DNA from 2 places in the Bryocella sp. genome. Region 1 is predicted to be linked to the other one. Evidence: riboswitches for the same ligand, from Rfam matches in the RefSeq annotation. Region 1 holds a riboswitch; the other holds the start of a gene.

What was found. Region 1 has a riboswitch for cobalamin ahead of AC5E6W_RS18815 (TonB-dependent receptor). Riboswitches for the same ligand answer to the same signal wherever they lie in the genome.
Region 2: linked by a shared signal. The riboswitch ahead of cobU (bifunctional adenosylcobinamide kinase/adenosylcobinamide-phosphate guanylyltransferase) and the one ahead of AC5E6W_RS18815 (TonB-dependent receptor) in region 1 are both predicted to bind cobalamin.

The regions. Positions count from the first base shown of each region.
Region 1 is NZ_JBMHYI010000064.1:19,606-23,814, forward strand. Features, by position in the region: gene AC5E6W_RS18815 (TonB-dependent receptor) at 1-2,233, opposite strand, end outside; cobalamin riboswitch at 2,266-2,476, opposite strand; gene AC5E6W_RS18820 (quinone oxidoreductase family protein) at 2,594-3,559, opposite strand; gene AC5E6W_RS18825 (glycosyltransferase family 2 protein) at 3,602-4,209, opposite strand, start outside.
Region 2 is NZ_JBMHYI010000060.1:12,608-16,816, reverse strand. Features, by position in the region: gene AC5E6W_RS17390 (TonB-dependent receptor) at 1-116, opposite strand, end outside; cobalamin riboswitch at 127-294, opposite strand; gene AC5E6W_RS17385 (cobyrinic acid a,c-diamide synthase CobB) at 331-1,722, opposite strand; gene cobU (bifunctional adenosylcobinamide kinase/adenosylcobinamide-phosphate guanylyltransferase) at 1,722-2,357, opposite strand; cobalamin riboswitch at 2,416-2,585, opposite strand; gene AC5E6W_RS17375 (VWA domain-containing protein) at 2,620-4,209, opposite strand, start outside.

The DNA.
Region 1 (4,209 bases):
CGCTGCGGCTCGCCATCGCGCCCAGCATCTGCAGTCCGAGGTGCTTGTACGTGTACTGCACGTCGAAGTACCCAGTATGCGGAGCACGCCGGAACGGACGCGCTCCCACCAGTGGACTTTCGGCGCCAATCGCAATATTCGGAAACGCCGGATTGATGGTCGGCGCTCCGCTGTTAGCCTCCACCGCATCCGACGCGAACGACTGCAACACCTGAGCATCGAGGTACGTGTAACCGCCGCGCACCAGCAGGCGCGGCAGAGGCTGCCACACGAGTTCCAGCTCCGCGCCCTGAGCGCGATACGCCAGCGAGTTCACATACGCCGAATACAACGTCGAAGGAGCGAACGTGTAGTTGAAATACTGGCTCAATGCCGTTGCACTGACGCCCTCCAGCTGGCGATCGAAGACGTTGTGGAAGTAGCCACCCTTCAGAACCAGCTTTTCGCCGAGGATGTTCTGGTCCACACCGACGTCATACGTGCGCGAGCGCTCCGCCGACTGCGGCCTAATGTGATACGCCTCAATGTCCGCGGTATCACCAATCGAAAGCAGCTGCTGGTACAGGCTCGAGTACTCGAGCGCAAGCGTCGGCTCCTGCACGCCCGTGGCGGCGTTAGCGCGCAACCTCGTGCCATGGAACCAACCCGCCTTGGGTCGCACTGGAACATAGCTCAGGCCAAAACGCGGTGTTCCCGCGATACCGTAGAGGTGATTCTTCTCTACCGCACCTCCAACCGAGTAGAAGAGCCGGTTCCAGAACTCGCCCTGGAAGCCAAGGTTGTATTCGAAGTTAGTGCGCCGCACCTTCTCGTTCTCTACGTAGGCATAGGCAGGAAGATAGTCGTTGAACGCGCCCCGCTCATTGTCGTAGCGGAAGCCGAAGAGTCCGATCAGATGCGGCGACCACGAATAGTCGCTCTGGTAATAGAGCTGGTCGCGATTGGAGGCCTGGTCGTCGTTGTTGCCGAAGAACAGCTGGGCCTGGCCCGTCGCCGTGTAGCCATTGGCGCCGCGGATCGTCACCACATTGCCTACATAGCCGAAGCCGCCAGCCACTCCTACTGGATTGCCTTCGTCGGCCTGCTCACGCTTGCGCGCGATGCCGTAGCGCACGAGGTTGTGCCACTTGTCGTGGAAGCGGTTCTCCAGCGTGATGCCGCTGTAGAGATCCTGATCGGCCTGATGGCCCGCCTCGGCGAGGCCCTGGAAGTCGTACCCGCCAGGAAGCCCCGCACGTGAAACCGTGCGGCGGATGGTGAAACGCAGCGTGGTATTGCCGTCAAAGTCATAGCCCAGGTTTCCGACGGCTGTGGCATTGTGATAGCGGTCGTTGGGCACGGCGTTCGACATGTCGAAGCGTGAGAAGCCGCCGAAGTAGTCCAGCCGCTGCCATGTGCCTCCGCCGGTCAGCTCGTCACGCCACTCGTGCAACGTGCCCGCGTCGCCCGAGTAGTTCAGCACCGGCTTCAGCGTGGTGCCGCGCTGCGTCTCGATGGTGACGACTCCCGCGCCGGCATCGGTGCCGAAGAGTGCAGAGTTGGGTCCGCGATAGATCTCCATCCGGCTGATAGCGGTCGAGCTCACATTGCCATAGTCGAACGTGCCGCCGACATCTTCCGCAGGAATCCCATCGATCGTCACCAGGTTCGCGGTGGAGTTGCCTCCACGCAGGAACAGCGACGTCACGCCGCCAGCCTCGCCCGTCTGCACCACGAACGCTCCCGGCGACTGGCGCACCAGGTCGTTCACGCCAAGCTGGTCGGCGAAGAGGTCGCCCGGAATCACCGTGACGGGAGAGGTCAGCTGCGGCAGCGGCGTAGGAATACCCGTCGCGCTCACCGAAATGTCCTGGCGCACGGTGTTCATCGCCAGCACCACGTCCTGTTGCAGGACGTCGGTGGCTCCGCCGTAGAAGTCGGGGCTGACGTACGGCAGAAACGGCGAGCCCGAGCCCAGCAGCGTAAACCGGCCGGCGTTGGAGTAGCGGATCTCATAGGAGCCATCCGTCCCCGCATACGCGAAGGCCACGGACTTGCCATTCTCGATCAGCTGCACGCGAGCGCCGGAGAGTGGAGCGCCGAGCGCGTCCGTGACGCGGCCCCGGACCACAACAGCATGGGCCGCGTGCATACCAAGCAGCGCCACGGCGAAGGCCGCTGCAGTGCGAAATGATCGTCGATTGGGAAAGGAGGTTGCAGCCGCTCGATGGCGGCACGAAACGAAGGATGTCATAGGTTCTCCTCACCTCCCCTTCGGAGGCGTGGCAGGCTGTACGCAGACGAACCGGTCTCCTGACTGGCGCGGTTACGGGCTGGACCTTGTAGAGAAGCCTTCCCTTCCCGATGCGCGAAGGCAACCAGTGGGAGCTTCGGTCCGGCCTCACCTGCAGCATCGCTGCAGGTACGCGCTTCACAGTTGCGGGGCAGTGGCGGAGTTTCACCGCGCTTCCCGAACATTCGCCAGCGGGTAGCAGTTGAAGGGTTCACGAGGCGCAGGTGCGCGGTCGCGAAGAATAGGCTGAGCTTCCAGTGTACGAGAGCCCTCGGCCGTGGAGAATCGGGCCCGTGCGATCCTCGAATTCAGGATTCGCGCCTACGGCAGCAGCAGGATCTTACCTGTGGTTTTGCGACCTGCCAAGTCGATGTGAGCTTGTGGCGCCTCTGCGAGTGGATAACGATGGCCGATGCGAACCTTCAGCTTGCCTTCTGCGATCCAGCGGAAGAGGTCGCCGGCACGCCGCTCCAGCTCTTCGCGAGTGGGCACGTAGTCCTTCAGCGTCGGCCGCGTGAGATAGAGCGACCCCGTCATGAGCCGAATGGGATCCATGGCAGGGACAGCGCCGCTGGAAGCTCCATAGAGCGCCATCAGGCCACGCGGGCGCAAACACTTCAGCGAGTCCTCAAAGGTCGTCTTGCCCACGGAGTCATACACCACCGGCAATCCCTTGCCTCCGGTAATCTCCTTCACCTGATCGACGAAGCTCTCGGTCGTGTAGTTGATGACGAAGTCTGCACCTGCGCCACGCGATAGCTCGGCCTTCTCCTCGGTAGAGACCGTTGTGATCACCTTCGCCCCCAGCATCTTCGCGACCTGCGTCAGCAGCAACCCCACCCCGCCAGCACCGGCATGCACCAGCACTGTATCGCCAGGCTGGATCGCGTAGGTGTCATGCGAGAGATAGTGAGCCGTAAGGCCCTGCGTCAGCAGCGCAGCAGCTGTGTCGAGATCGACGCTGTCCGGAACCTTCACGCACTCCGATGCCGGAGCGCAGGCGAGCTCCGCATACGTGCCGCGGCTTCCACCCCACGCGACGCGATCGCCAACCACGGACCCGGTGACGCCCTCGCCAAGCTCCACCACGGTTCCCGAAGCCTCTTGCCCCGGAATAAACGGCAGCGGCACGGGATAGCGGCCCTCGCGCAGATACGTGTCGATGAAGTTCACGCCCGCGGCGTGCACCTTCACCAGTAGCTGTCCAGCGGCAGGCTTCGGGTCATCGACCTCCACGAGTTGAAGTACCTCGGGGTCGCCCGTATGCGAAATCACAATTGCGTACATGTCTAGGTTGTCTCTTGGGAGAATAGGGATACGCGTTGTGCGCTAACGGGTCATGCTCTCTTCGCTGGGCTTCAGCCGCACCACGCGGTCGATGACATACGGCGTCCGCGCGGAGTCCGTGAAGTAGTGGCGCACCTGCAGTTCACCCAGCAGGCCGAAGCCTATCATCTGGATGCTGCCGAGCAACAGGACCGCAGCGATGATGAACCAGGGTCCATGGAGTCCGACGACGCTCTGCCCGGTGACCAGCTTCAGCACAAGCAGCCACATCGCAATGCCCGCGCCGGAGACGAGGCCCAGCGCGCCCAGGCCGCCGAAGAAGTGCAGCGGCCGCGTCATGTACTTCAGCAGGAACCGGATTGTGAGCAGATCGAACATCACGCGGAAGGTGCGCGAGATGCCGTAGTGGCTCTTGCCGGATTCACGTGCAGGATTGGAGATCGGGATCTCGCAGATCGACGCTCCATACCAGCTCGCGAGCGCCGGGATGAAGCGATGCATCTCGCCATACAGCGGCACGTTGCGGATGACCTCCCGGCGGTAGGCCTTGAAGGTGGTTCCAAAGTCGTGGATGTCGACTCCCGACAGCCGCGCCATCAGCCAATTGGCGATGGTCGATGGGATGCGCCGCATCACCACATTGTCCGCAC
Region 2 (4,209 bases), on a different contig from region 1:
GAAATGATGACGGCAATGGCGAGGACGAATGCGAGTGCCAAATGGGTGGAGCGCAGTGCCGCTTTCGACTTGGCGGCATTCATGGGACGTGCTGATGGCTTTGTTACGGCTTTCATGTTCCCCCTCGGGATAGGTGGCAGCAGGGCCGGTATCCTGACTCACGCTTCATCGATCCATGCTGCCTTCCCAGAGCAAAGCTCCAGTGGCGTTTCTGCATGTCTCTCGGCGCTTACAGTTACGGGGTAGTGGCGGATTCTCACCGCTCTTCCCGGCACCCTGCTGTTTGGTTTTCGTTGTGGGCCGATCGCGATGCATCGGCTCAAGTTGATTTCAAGCGATCGTCCTCTCCTTCGCTTTGATTGAGCGCACGCCCTCGATGAAATGCCGTGGCACATCGGGCGCTGCGCGAAAGTGAATATGAATGTAGCTCGCGAGGATGTTGCCTAGACTGAAGCCTTCGTCTTCTTCGCGATTGGAAAGGGAATACCGCACGCGGTAGCTGGTTGTCATCGGCTCCGTCCGCGTAATGCACGAGTAGTGAAAACTATGACCGCGCAACACCGTGCCGCAAGCGCCGAGCAGGCAATCGCGAGTAAGTTCCGTAGTGACGTATCCGAAGTGCATCAGCTTTGCGGTCAACCCAGTTGCAAGCGGAAGCAGCCCGGCCATCGTGTACGTCTCGCCGTTGGTGGTGGTGAGTTGCTGACCCAGGTAGATCATCCCTCCGCACTCCGCATAGATCGGACGATCGGTCGCTGCAAAGGCCCGCATGGACGCAAGCATCGACCCGTTCTCGCTGAGCTTGCGACCATAGAGTTCCGGGTATCCGCCCCCCAGATAAAGGGCGTCCAGATCTTCCGGAAGGCAAACATCCAGCATGGGGCTGAACGGCACGATCTCGGCCCCATGTTGGCGCAGAAGGTCGAGGTTGTCCTCATAGTAGAAGCAGAAGGCGCGGTCTCTCGCGACGCCAACGCGGATGCGTGGTTCTCTTGTCTCAGGGTCAAGCTGTGGGACCGGCGAACACTCCAGCCCGCATTCAAGAGAAAGCAACGTTTCGAGATCGAGGTGCTTCTCCGCCAGGGCCGAGAGCCGTTCGATTTGCTGCTCAACCCCGCCATCCTCGTCAGACTCCTCCGCGGTACGCAAACCAAGATGCCGCTCGGGGATAGCGATAAGCGGCTCTCGGGGAAGCCACCCCAACGCGGGTGTCCGGCACGAAGCAAGAATCGCCGTGGTCAGCATCTGGAAATGACGCTCGTTGGCGACGCGGTTGAGGATCACACCCGCTAAGGGAAGTGTTGGATCGAAGAGCTCGAAGCCAAGCACGGTAGCGGCAATACTGCGTGCGCTTTTTCCGGCATCGAGCACAAGCACCACCGGAAGCTTATGCAGCTTCGCAATCTCCGCGCTGCTTCCATTTTCCGTGGCACCGTCCTTACCGTCGAAGAGTCCCATCATGCCTTCCACGATCACCGCGTCGGCACCGCGAGCGGCCTCGCACAGCACGTCGCGATTGGAATCAGCAGACAGCATCCACGTATCGAGGTTGCGCGCGCTGCGCCCTGCAATGCGCGTGTGATGACCCGTATCGAGAAAGTCCGGTCCGCCCTTGAAGGGCTGAACGATCAAACCGCGTTGGCGCATGGCAGCGATCAGCGCCAGTGTGACTGTGGTCTTACCCACGCCGCTGGCTGTGCCGGCAATCAGGAAGCCCCTCATTACCTGGTTGCCTCCGGCAGGGAACCCTTCAGAGGCAATGGCAGTCCCGCGACCATCAACAGCACCGTGTCGGAGATGGAAGCGACGCGTTGATTGATCTCGCCGACCAGGTCGCGGTAGCGCCGCCCGAGTTCGTAGGCCGGAACCACACCGCTGCCAACCTCGTTTGACACGAGGACGATGGAACAAGGCGCAGCGTTGAGCGCGGCACACAACTCGTGGATGTAGCCTTGCAGCCTGGCAGCATCTTCGCCGCACGCTTCCAGCAGGTTGGACGCGAACAGGGTGAGGCAGTCGATAAGCAGCACGTCAAACTCCTGCCCTGCTGTGCGAATAACTCGCGGTATATCGAGTGGCTCTTCGATGGTCGTCCATGTAGAGGGTCTTTCGGCGCGATGACGTTCGATCTTCGCATGCATTTCGGCATCGTCGCGGCGTTCTGCCGTCGCAATGAAAGCGACACGGCTGGCACGCTTGGCCAGGCCTTGCGCGAACCGGCTCTTACCGCTGCGGACGCCGCCGAGCACGAGCGTCACCGCCGCCGTGGTCTGAGGTTGTTGCATACAAACGCTCCTTGCATCCGGACGCACGAAGCTGCCGGACAATGAGCGGGATTGGTAATAGGCGGATGCCACGGCATTCGATCGAATGACGCGTGGATATGCTCTTCAACTCTCCCAGCGAAGTTGAATGAAGCCCGATCTTCATCTGGCCGGTCTCCTGACTTACGCTTCATCGAACCAGGCGGCCTTCCCAGGACTTTCATCCCAGTGACCCTTCATGCCAGGCTCTCAGCGTTTACAGTTACGGGGTAGTGACGGATTCGCACCGTCTTCCCGAACACCAGATAGCAAAGTTATACCGTTCCTGCGGATGCGGGTCAATCGCAGCGATCCGTTATCCTGCCGTTGCGAGCGGAAGACGCTGTAAAGCGCCAACGACTTCGTCATTTCCTCCCGAGACATCCAAGTGTGCATATTCAGCAGCCATCGCTTCGGCGAGCTCCCGAGGCCTTCCAAGCCGTTCGGAGGAGTTCTCCGTATCGATCACGAGACAATATGTCTTGATCTGGCGAGCGATGTCCAGTACCTCCTGCCAGGGGTCGCCAGTTCCAAGAGCCACATTGGCTCGCCCATCTGTGAGGAGGATGAGCAGCGTCGATGGCGTAATGTACTTCCTCGCGAGATCCAGCGCATGGGCCAGCGGTGTCCTTCCTCCTGTAGGCAGATACTCGAGCGCGCGGTTGGCCTCGGAGAGCAACTTTGAAGGCTCCAGCAAGACCTGTGCGGAAGTCCCGCGGAAGACGATGAGCGCAACCTCATCGCCGCTCCTGAAGGAGCGCGAAAGCAGGCTGGCTACAGCGCCCTTCACCAGCCGCATGCGCTCCTGGGCCGCATGCGATCCGCTCGAATCGATCACGAAAAGATATCGCGTTCCCGCTGCTGGCCTGCGGATTCGCTCGTGCAGGTCCTGCACCCTCGGCTGCAGGTTTCCCGAGTCCAGCAGTGTGTGAGTCAAGGTTGCGCGAAGGTCGAGCTCCTTGGGTTCTTCCGTTCGGCGCACACCAGTCACCTGGCCACGTTGCGGAGCGGAAACCGCCGCACTGACCCCACGCGCATCTGCCTGGAACGCCGGACGCAGCGCGAAGGCGTCCACCTTGCGCGGGGCGAAGATTCTCGCGAGCGCGTCGCCGGGGACCGGGTGATCCTTTGCTTCGGTCATCTCCTTCGGCAGTTGAGGTCCTTGTGATGGGGAACCGGGTGGAGTTGGCGGGGGGCGGTCATGGGTTCGGTGGGCGAGTACCAGCGGCAAAACGGCTTCGACATGTTCCGGGCGGACGATTTCATCTCCGGCCAGCGCGACATAGGCGATCGAAGCGCGCACCACCGCAAGGTCCGCGCGCAACGAACGCACTCCCGCCGCGCACACGGCGGTACTGACCATCGCGAGAATCTCTTTTGAGCAACGAACGCTAGTGTAGCTTTCGCGAGCCCTACTAACCTGATCGCGGAGTTGCTGTTCCATGGCCGACCATTCCCTATGGAACCCCGCAGGATCCTGCTCAAAGGCGATGCGCCGCTCGACTACCGTTTGTCGCGCGTCCGGATCCAGCGTAGCCATGACATCGACTGCCAGTGCGAAGCGATCCAGTAGCTGCGGGCGCAGCGTACCTTCTTCAGGGTTCATGCTTCCCAGCAGCACAAACTCGGCCGCATGTGAGGCGCTAAGCCCTTCGCGTTCGACCACGTGAACTCCGCTCGATGCAGTGTCGAGCAGCGCGTCGCCAAGGTGCGCAGGGAGCAGATTGATTTCGTCGACATAGAGCACCCCACCATGGGCTTCGGAAAGAAGTCCCGGCTTGAGCACAGGATCGCCCTGTAGAGCTCGCTCGAGGTGCAGACCTCCCAACAGACGGTCCTCCGTCGCTCCGATCGGCAGGTTGATGAAGGGAGATGGTAACGGGAGAAGTGCCGCAAGTCCACGCGC